2 regions of the Brevibacterium sp. HMSC08F02 genome follow, and region 2 is predicted to be linked to the other one. Evidence: predicted binding sites of a transcription regulator. Region 2 holds the regulator's gene; the other holds the start of a gene.
What was found. The regulator HrcA, encoded in region 2, represses chaperone genes, less so after heat shock. The targets are predictions, from matches to a motif close to TTNGCACTCGNNNNNNNCGAGTGCNAA.

Region 1 (4,417 bases), on a different contig from region 2:
CTGCGCAAGACCGACGAACGCCGCATGGCGGTTGTTCTCTACACAACGCTTGAAGTTCTGCGCCGCGTAACCATCCTGGTTCAGCCGATCATGCCCGAATCCGCATCCAAGGTCCTTGACCTTCTGGGTGTGGAAGCCGGAAAGGCTGAAGCGGGTGCACACAACATCGAAGCCGGCGACCCGCGCAGCTTCGCCGCTCTGGATGAACGCCTGGCAGGCGGCACCGAGCTTCCCAAACCCGAACCCGTGTTCCCCAAATACGTCGAACCGGAGGACTGATAAGCGTGGCCTCACGCGCAGCGGGAGAGTACCCGGACGTACCCGAACGATTGGCAGCGCCCGGTGTTGACTCCCACACCCACCTGGACATCTGCACCGGCGTGCGCTTGCCGCTGAAGGCCGGCGAAGTCATCGCAGAAGACGTCGTGCCCGGCGAAGACGAACAGTTTCCGCCGCTGTCGTTCTTCTACGAATCGGCCATGGCGGCCGGCATCGAACGAGTAGTCCAGATCGGATGCAACCTGCCGGCCGCCCGCTGGACAGCCGACATCGTGGCATCCGAAGCCGAGGATGGAAGGCCCTGGCTGCTGGGTGGAGTCGCTCTGCATCCCAACGAAGCTCCCACGCTTGCCCGCGCAGGGCAGCTGGACGAAGCCCTGGCCGAAATCGACGAACTCGCCGGGCGCGAACGCGTGCGGGTCGTCGGCGAAACCGGGCTCGACTACTTCCGCACCGACGCATCCGACAGCGCCGACATGGACGCGCAGAAGGAATCCTTCCGCGCGCACATCGAAATCGCCAAGCGCCGCGGCCTCGCCCTGCAGATTCACGACCGCGAAGCCCACCAGGATGTCCTCGACACCCTGGCCGAAGTCGGTGCGCCAGACGTCACCATCCTCCACTGCTTCTCCGGGGACGTTGACATGGCCGAAGAATGCGCTCGCCGCGGATACTTCATGTCCTTTGCCGGCAACATCACGTTCAAAAACGCTGCCGGGCTGCGCGAAGCCGCGGCGGTCGTGCCGGACGAACTCCTGCTGACTGAAACCGACGCACCGTTCCTCACACCCCACCCACACCGCGGCAAGCCCGGCGGGCCCTACCTCGCTGCACTCAACGCGCGCAAGCTGGCCGAAGTTCGCGGAGTATCTGAAGAGCACATCGCGAACACCACCACCGCCAACGCGCTGCGGGCCATCGGGGAGTGGGCCTGAGCTGACTTCGAATCTGGCGCGTGTATTGGCTGCCAGCTGGGCAGTCAGCGTGCCGCCAGGCGCGTTGGTTTAGCACTCCGCTTGACCGAGTGCCAGACGCGGACTACAGTCTGAATTAGCACCTGAGTGGTGCGAGTGCTAATCGCTGAACAATGAGCTGAGCACAGGGCTCAGCCGAAAACCTCAGCACACCGCACTCGTCAAGGACCGTTCCAGCCGGCACCCGCGACGACGGCAGGAAACAGACCAAAGCAGGCGGCGCATGGTCAGAAGACAGCGCCCCAGCTGTCCCCTCCGCTCAAGTTGAACACAGCAACCTTCATACAACTGATCGAAGGAGTTTCCTCCATGTCGGTGAACATCAAGCCGCTTGAAGACAGGATCGTCGTCCGTCAGGTCGAAGCCGAACAGACCACTGCCTCCGGCCTCGTCATCCCGGACACCGCCAAGGAAAAGCCGCAGGAAGGCGAAGTCGTCGCAGTCGGACCGGGTCGCGTTGCCGAAAACGGCACCCGCGTGCCCGTCGACGTCGAAGTCGGCGACAAGGTCATCTACTCCAAGTACGGCGGCACCGAAGTCAAGTACGCAGGCGCAGAGTACCTGGTGCTCTCGGCTCGCGATGTCCTCGCAGTCATCGCCTGATCACTTCCGCAACCACAGCAACCGCCGCCTGACAGGCGGCGCTTGCCGTACAGGCAACGGCTTACAGAAAGAGAAGTGAACCATGGCTAAGACCCTTCTGTTCGACGACGAAGCCCGCAAGGCACTCGAAAAGGGCGTCAACGTTCTGGCCGACACCGTCAAAGTGACGCTGGGACCCAAGGGCCGCAACGTCGTCCTCGACAAGGCGTGGGGCGCACCCACCATCACCAACGACGGTGTGACCATCGCCCGCGAAGTCGAACTCAACGACTCCTACGAAAACCTCGGCGCACAGCTGGCCAAGGAAGTCGCCACCAAGACCAACGACGTCGCAGGTGACGGCACCACCACCGCAACCGTTCTCGCACAGGCACTCGTGTCCGAAGGCCTGCGCAACGTTGCCGCCGGTGCAGCCCCCGGCCAGCTCAAGGCCGGCATCGAAGCAGCGGTCGCAGCTGTTGAAGCTCGCCTGCTCGAAATTGCTCGCGACGTTTCCGGTTCCAAGGAAATCGCACACGTCGCAGCACTGTCGGCACAGTCCGAAGAAATCGGCGAACTCATCGCCGACGCATTCGACAAGGTCGGCAAGGACGGCGTCATCACGATTGACGAATCGCAGGCCTCCGCGGTTGAACTCGAATTCACCGAAGGCATGCAGTTCGACAAGGGCTACCTGTCGCCGTACTTCATCACTGATGCAGACCGTCAGGAAGCAGTGCTTGAGGACCCCTACATCCTCATCAACCAGGGCAAGATCTCGAACATCCAGGACCTCCTGCCGGTGCTCGAAAAGGTTCAGCAGGCATCCAAGCCGCTGCTGATCATCGCCGAAGACGTCGAAGGCGAAGCCCTGTCGACGCTGGTTGTCAACAAGATGCGCGGCATCCTCAACGTTGCTGCCGTCAAGGCTCCCGGCTTCGGCGACCGCCGCAAGGCAATCCTGGAAGACCTCGCAGTCCTCACCGGCGGCGAAGTCATCACCCCGGACATGGGCATGAAGCTCGAACAGGCCACCCTGGAACAGCTCGGCACCGCACGCACCGTCACCGTGACCAAGGACAACACCACGGTCGTCAACGGCGGCGGAGCAGACGAAGCTGTTGCCGGTCGCGTCGCCCAGATTCGCGCTGAGGTCGAAAAGACCGACTCCGAATGGGACCGCGAAAAGCTGCAGGAACGCCTGGCTAAGCTGGCCGGCGGCGTTGCCGTCATCAAGGTCGGCGCAGCCACCGAAGTCGAGCTCAAGGAACGCAAGCACCGCGTCGAAGACGCAGTCGCTGCAACCCGCGCGGCCATCGAAGAAGGCATCGTCGCTGGTGGCGGTACCGCACTCGTGCACGCATCCGCTGCAGCCGAAGGCCTCGGCCTCGAAGGTGACGCAGCCACCGGTGCTGACATCGTGCGCCGCGCTGTGCGTCAGCCGCTTCGCTGGATTGCCGAAAACGCCGGACAGGACGGCTTCGTCGTTGTGTCCAAGGTCGAAGAACTCGAACTCGGCCAGGGCTACAACGCCGCAACCGGCGAATACGGCGACCTCATCGGCAAGGGCGTGATCGACCCGGTCAAGGTCACCCGTTCGGCACTGCGCAACGCAGCATCGATCGCAGCACTGGTTCTCACCACCGAATCGCTGGTTGTCGAGAAGCAGGAAGAAGACGAAGAAGACTGATCGTCTAGCTGAGGCTCGCACTTCGGTTTGAGCTCAGTGAACGAAGGGCGGATGGAGACTCTCCATCCGCCCTTCGTCGTTTTTAAGCCGAGTTGCGTGCTGGTTTTTGGGGTCGCCCACCCGTTAGCAACAGAAACTCCCATTAGCAGTCCGGCTAACGGGAGTTTCTGTTGCTAACGGGAGTTTTTGTGCCAATGGCAGGGGCAGCTCGAAAGAAGAACGAGGTGGATCTCGGCTTCCAGCTGAAGTTATCCCTCGCTGCAACCGTGCGTTCACTTTTCTGAAACTTTAAGTCGAGAGGGTGGACCAATTGGCTTTCAGCCATAACGAGAACCGAGCATGCCCGCGCATGCTGTAGACGTCGAGTAGAGATGAAAGTTCGGTGCAGTGAGTTCCACGGTGCGTGTGTCTCCGAAACTGGGTATCCCCGAACGCAGGTTTCGTCGTGAGCTTCACGGTGTCCGTGGGCTTGCGCTGTTGGGTGTTGTGCTCTTCCACCTGTTTGGCCAGGGCCGCGTTTCCGGCGGCATCGACATCTTTCTGACCGTCACCGGTTTCCTCTTTGTCGGCATGCTCCTGCGGGAGTTCGACAGCACCGGCAAGGTCAATCTGACGAAGTACTTCGGCCGACTATTCCGGCGAATATTCATACCTGCCGCGCTGGTCATCGGTGTCACGGCTGTTGCCTCGTATTTCATCCTGCCGAAAGCCGATCATCGTCAAGCTTTCACCGAGGCACGTGCGTCGCTTCTGTACTTTGAGAACTTCGAGCTCATCCGCTCACAGCTGGCTTATGGTGCTGCGGGACCCCAGACGTCGTTGTACCAGCACTTTTGGTCCTTGTCGGTGCAGGGACAGTTCTATGTAGTGTTGCCATTTTTCTTTGTGGCAG
Region 2 (4,417 bases):
GATTTCAACCCGCTGTGCGCCGCGCGCAAAGGCGAAATCTGTCACAATCCGCACAGCAGCTGTCATGAGTCCCTGTTCGCGTGCCCACGGGGCAGACATGTAGCCCAACGACACGTAATGGGCAGTATGGACGCGCATATCAATCTGGCCTGAGTATCGGCCAGGGTGTTCTGCTGTTGGGGAGGTGATGACCCACGAGGGTTCCGGTGGGTTCGCGCACCAGTCAAGCGCCATGTCACGGGTGTAGTGCTGGGGGACCTGCGTCCATTCGAGCACGGCGGGGTCGGTGCAGGTGGCCACAAGGTCGTTTGCGTCATCCAGTCGGTACGGGCGGAGAGTCACAGCACCGTCAGACAGTTCACCGGCATTGAGGAAACGGTTTTCGCTGTGCGCCATCAGTGCCTGCCTACGGTCACGAAGTCAATGAGTTCTTCGACTCGACCTGACAGGGTCCAGTCGACATCCCCGATGGACCTCACTGAACCGAGAATCCGCTGCCAGGCTCGTGCCGTGTCGGTGTGGTCGGCGTGCGGCCAGCCGATCTGGCGCAGAACACCCAGCTTCCAATCTTCTCCGCGCGGCACCTGCGGCCATTCGGCAATCCCAACAACAGACGGCTTCACGGCCTGCCAAATATCGACGTACGGGTGACCCGTGACTCGCACGTGCTCAGCCCACGGCTGCCTGGCGACTTCGCTGACGATCCGCGTTTCCTTTGTGCCCTCGATTAGGTGGTCGGCAAGTACTCCAACCCGGTGCTCGGCATCCGGTTGGAACTCGACGAGCGCCTCCATGAGGTCATCCAGGCCGCCTAGGGGTTCCACAACAACCCCCTCGACCCGCAGGTCGTCACCCCAGATCTTTTCGACCAGCTCCGCATCGTGCTTTCCCTCAACCCAGATACGGCTGCCCCGGGCGACTCGCGCCTTGGTCTGCACGGCACGGCTTCCCGAGGCGGTGCGTCCGGGCTGTTTCTGTGCGGTTGGTCGCGGGCGCACGAGCTCCACCGGCCTGCCCTCGAGCAGGTAGCCGAAGCCCAGGGGGAACGCCTGCGTGCGACCGTGCCGGTCTTCGAGGTGGATGAGGAAACCGCCGTTGGTCTTCTCGAGCTTCACAATGGCTCCGACGTAGCCGGTCTCAACCTCTTCAACGACCATTCCGCGTTTGACCTCAACCTGTTGGGTCTGAGGTCGTTGGTGGGTGCGGCCAGAAGAGAGGACATCGCGTCCATAGCGGTCAGACATGACGACCACGGTACCCGCGTACCGGCGCCACTGGTCGCATTGTCGTGCGTGGTTTTGCTCGCAGGGTCGACATCCGCAGAGGTGGGGCGTTTGTATAGATGTGCGCGCATCACTAGAATTGGCACTCTAGGACTGAGAGTGCCAAGGCGGTGCGGCTGACACGCGCCGCCTGGTTGGGTGCAGATGGGAGCGATCCGGGATGAACGACGAGCGGCGCAGCAGAGTTCTGCGGGCCATCGTCGAAGACTATGTGGCCACCAACGAACCGGTCGGCTCGAAAGCCCTTGTCGAACGTCACAAACTCGGTGTTTCCTCAGCCACCATCCGCAACGACATGGCGGCACTCGAACAAGAAGGCCTCATCGCACAGCCCCACACATCGGCCGGCCGCATCCCGACCGATGCGGGCTACCGAGCCTTCGTTGACCGCATCGACGACGTCAAACCGCTCTCCAGCGCAGAAAAGCGGGCCATTTCCCAGATCCTGTCCAGCACACAGAGCATTGACGACACCCTCGCGCAGACAGTCCGACTGCTGTCGCGGCTGACACACCAAGTGGCCCTCATCCAATACCCGGTGCGCGCACAGACCACCATCCGGCGCATCGAACTGGTGCAGCTGAGCCCCGAGCGGATCCTCGTCATCCTCATCACCGACACCGGTGAAGTCGAACAGCGCATAGTCGAAGTGCTCGACCCGGTTGACGAAGACGATGTCCGGGGCATGAGGCGTGCCTTCAACGAGGAGCTGGAAGACACGCGGCTCGACGCTGTTGAAGACACCCTCAGCGGACTCGCAGTGCCTGCGGCACTTGCTCAGACTGCAACCGCAATCGCCGAACGGCTGGTGGAACTTGCCCGCAGCAAACGGCAGGACCGGCTGATCATGGCAGGCGCCGCCAACCTCGCCCGAGCAGGCAGTGAGTTCGGCACCCATATGGGTCCGCTGCTCGAAGCAATCGAAGAACAGGTTGTGCTGCTGAAACTGCTCGCGGACATGCAGGCTGACGGAATTGCCGTGCAGATCGGCAGTGAGAACCGCTTCGAAGCGCTTGCCGGAGCATCACTCATCGCAACCGGCTACGGAACAGAAGACACAACCGCCTCACTGGCAGTGCTCGGCCCCACCCGCATGGACTACCCGACAACAATGGCAGCCGTCAGAGCCGTAGCGAAATACGTGTCAACCATCCTGTCGGACTGACTGCACGCTCTGACCAGCTGACCGCCCTTCCAAAGACCGCAAGCACACCACTGAACCCCGTACTTTCACAGACGCATCCGAACGAAAGAAGAAGCAGTGAGCGATCACTACGAAACACTTGGCGTTGAACGCGACGCTTCCGCAGACGACATCAAAAAGGCCTACAGGAAGCTCGCCCGCAAGTACCACCCGGACGTCAACCCCGGTCACGAAGACGAATTCAAAAAAGTCTCCGTGGCCTACGAAACATTGTCGGACCCGGATAAGCGACGCCAGTACGACATGGGCGGCTCCACCGGAGGCGCCGGTGGATTCGGCGGCTTTTCCGACCTGTTCGACACGTTCTTCGGCGGGGGAGGCCCACGCCAGGCCGGCCCGCCGAACCAGCGCGTTCGCCCCGGCCGCGACGCCCTTGTTGAACTCACGATCGACCTCGAAACCGCTGTCTTCGGCGGAAAAGAAGACATTCGCGTGCAGACGGCCGTCACGTGCGAAACCTGCCACGGCGGCGGTGCCCGCGAAGGCACCAAACCCGAAACCTGCGGCCTGTGCCACGGAGCGGGCACCATTTCGGCTGTTCAGCGGACCATCCTGGGTGACATGCGCACCCAGCAGGTGTGCGGTAACTGCTCCGGCTACGGCGATGTCATCAAAGACCCCTGCAACAGCTGTGGCGGTGAGGGCCGTGTGCGCGAAGAGAAGACCCTCGCCGTCAAGATTCCCGCCGGCGTGCACGACGGCACCCGCATCCTCCTGTCCGGCCACGGTGAGGTCGGCCCCGGCGGCGGCCCGGCTGGTGACCTCCACATCGAAATCACCGTCCGCGAACATGACGTCTTCACTCGTGATGGCGACAACCTGCGCGCCGAACTGTCCGTGCCCATGACTACAGCGGCTCTCGGCAGCACCGTGACACTCGAAACCTTCGACGGTCCGCGTGAACTGACAATCGAACCGGGCACTCAGACCGGCACCGTGGAAACACTGGCCGGGCTCGGTGCGGGCCGCCTGCGCCGCGAAAGCCGCGGCGACCTGCTGGTGACGGTCGTCGTGCAGACGCCCACCAAACTCAACGGCGAACAGAAGAAGCTCCTGCAGCAGCTCTCACAAATGCGCGGCGAAGACTCGGCCGACCACGGTCTGCAGAAGAAGTCCAAGAGCGCCTTCAGCCGCTTCCGCGAAAGGTTCGCACACAGGTCGTGAGTCTTCCCGTCTTCTACACCGACGTCCCGCTGGGGGACGTCCGCCCCGGCCAGAGCCTGACGCTTACCGGCCAGGCACACCGTCACGCCGTGATCGTACGGCGGATGAAAGCCGGCGAAGCCCTCGAACTCACCGACGGGGCTGGTCTGCGGGTGCGCGGGGTTCTCGAATCGGCTTCTAAAGAAGCCGCTGTTCTTAAGATTGACGAGGTGGAGCGCGAGCATCCGCAGAGCCCTCGGCTTGGTCTGATCCAGGCTTTGGCTAAGGGGGACCGCGACCTAGCGGCAGTGGAAACCGCGGTCGAAGTCGGCGTCGACGTGGTCGTGCCGTGGCAGGCGCAACGCTCAATCGTGCAGTGGAAAGGCACGAAGGCCGCTAAAGCGCACGACAAATGGGCCAACCTCATCCAGGCGGCCGCCCTCCAGTCCCGGCGCGTGAACTTTCCACAGCTCGAGCAGCTGAGCTCCACCTCGTTCGCGGTCGAGAAAGCGCGCGAAGGCGCGCTCGTCATCGTTCTGCACGAAAGCGGAACCCGACCCTTCGTGCAGACTGTGCGCAGTGAGCTCAGACAGCGTGAGGCGGATGAAATCTACGTGGTCGTCGGCCCCGAGGGCGGTATCACGGACGCAGAACGACAGCAGATGGAAGAAGCCGGAGCCGTCACCGCGGTGCTCGGCCCCACGGTTCTGCGGGCATCTTCGGCGGGCCCAATCGCACTCGCGCTTGCCCAGCAGGAACTGGGACGCTGGGACCCGTCCGAAAACAG

Region 1: a site for HrcA is predicted at 1,284-1,310, ahead of groES (co-chaperone GroES). Genes of this name have one in related genera too.

What each region holds. Positions count from the first base shown of each region.
Region 1 is NZ_KV789351.1:89,922-94,338, reverse strand. It holds gene metG (methionine--tRNA ligase) at 1-279, shown strand, start outside; gene HMPREF3172_RS04345 (TatD family hydrolase) at 285-1,214, shown strand; gene groES (co-chaperone GroES) at 1,563-1,856, shown strand; gene groL (chaperonin GroEL) at 1,939-3,525, shown strand; gene HMPREF3172_RS04330 (acyltransferase family protein) at 3,913-4,417, shown strand, end outside.
Region 2 is NZ_KV789361.1:52,000-56,416, forward strand. It holds gene HMPREF3172_RS06475 (GNAT family N-acetyltransferase) at 1-396, opposite strand, end outside; gene HMPREF3172_RS06480 (DUF3097 domain-containing protein) at 396-1,244, opposite strand; gene hrcA (heat-inducible transcriptional repressor HrcA) at 1,444-2,448, shown strand; gene dnaJ (molecular chaperone DnaJ) at 2,545-3,651, shown strand; gene HMPREF3172_RS06495 (16S rRNA (uracil(1498)-N(3))-methyltransferase) at 3,648-4,417, shown strand, end outside.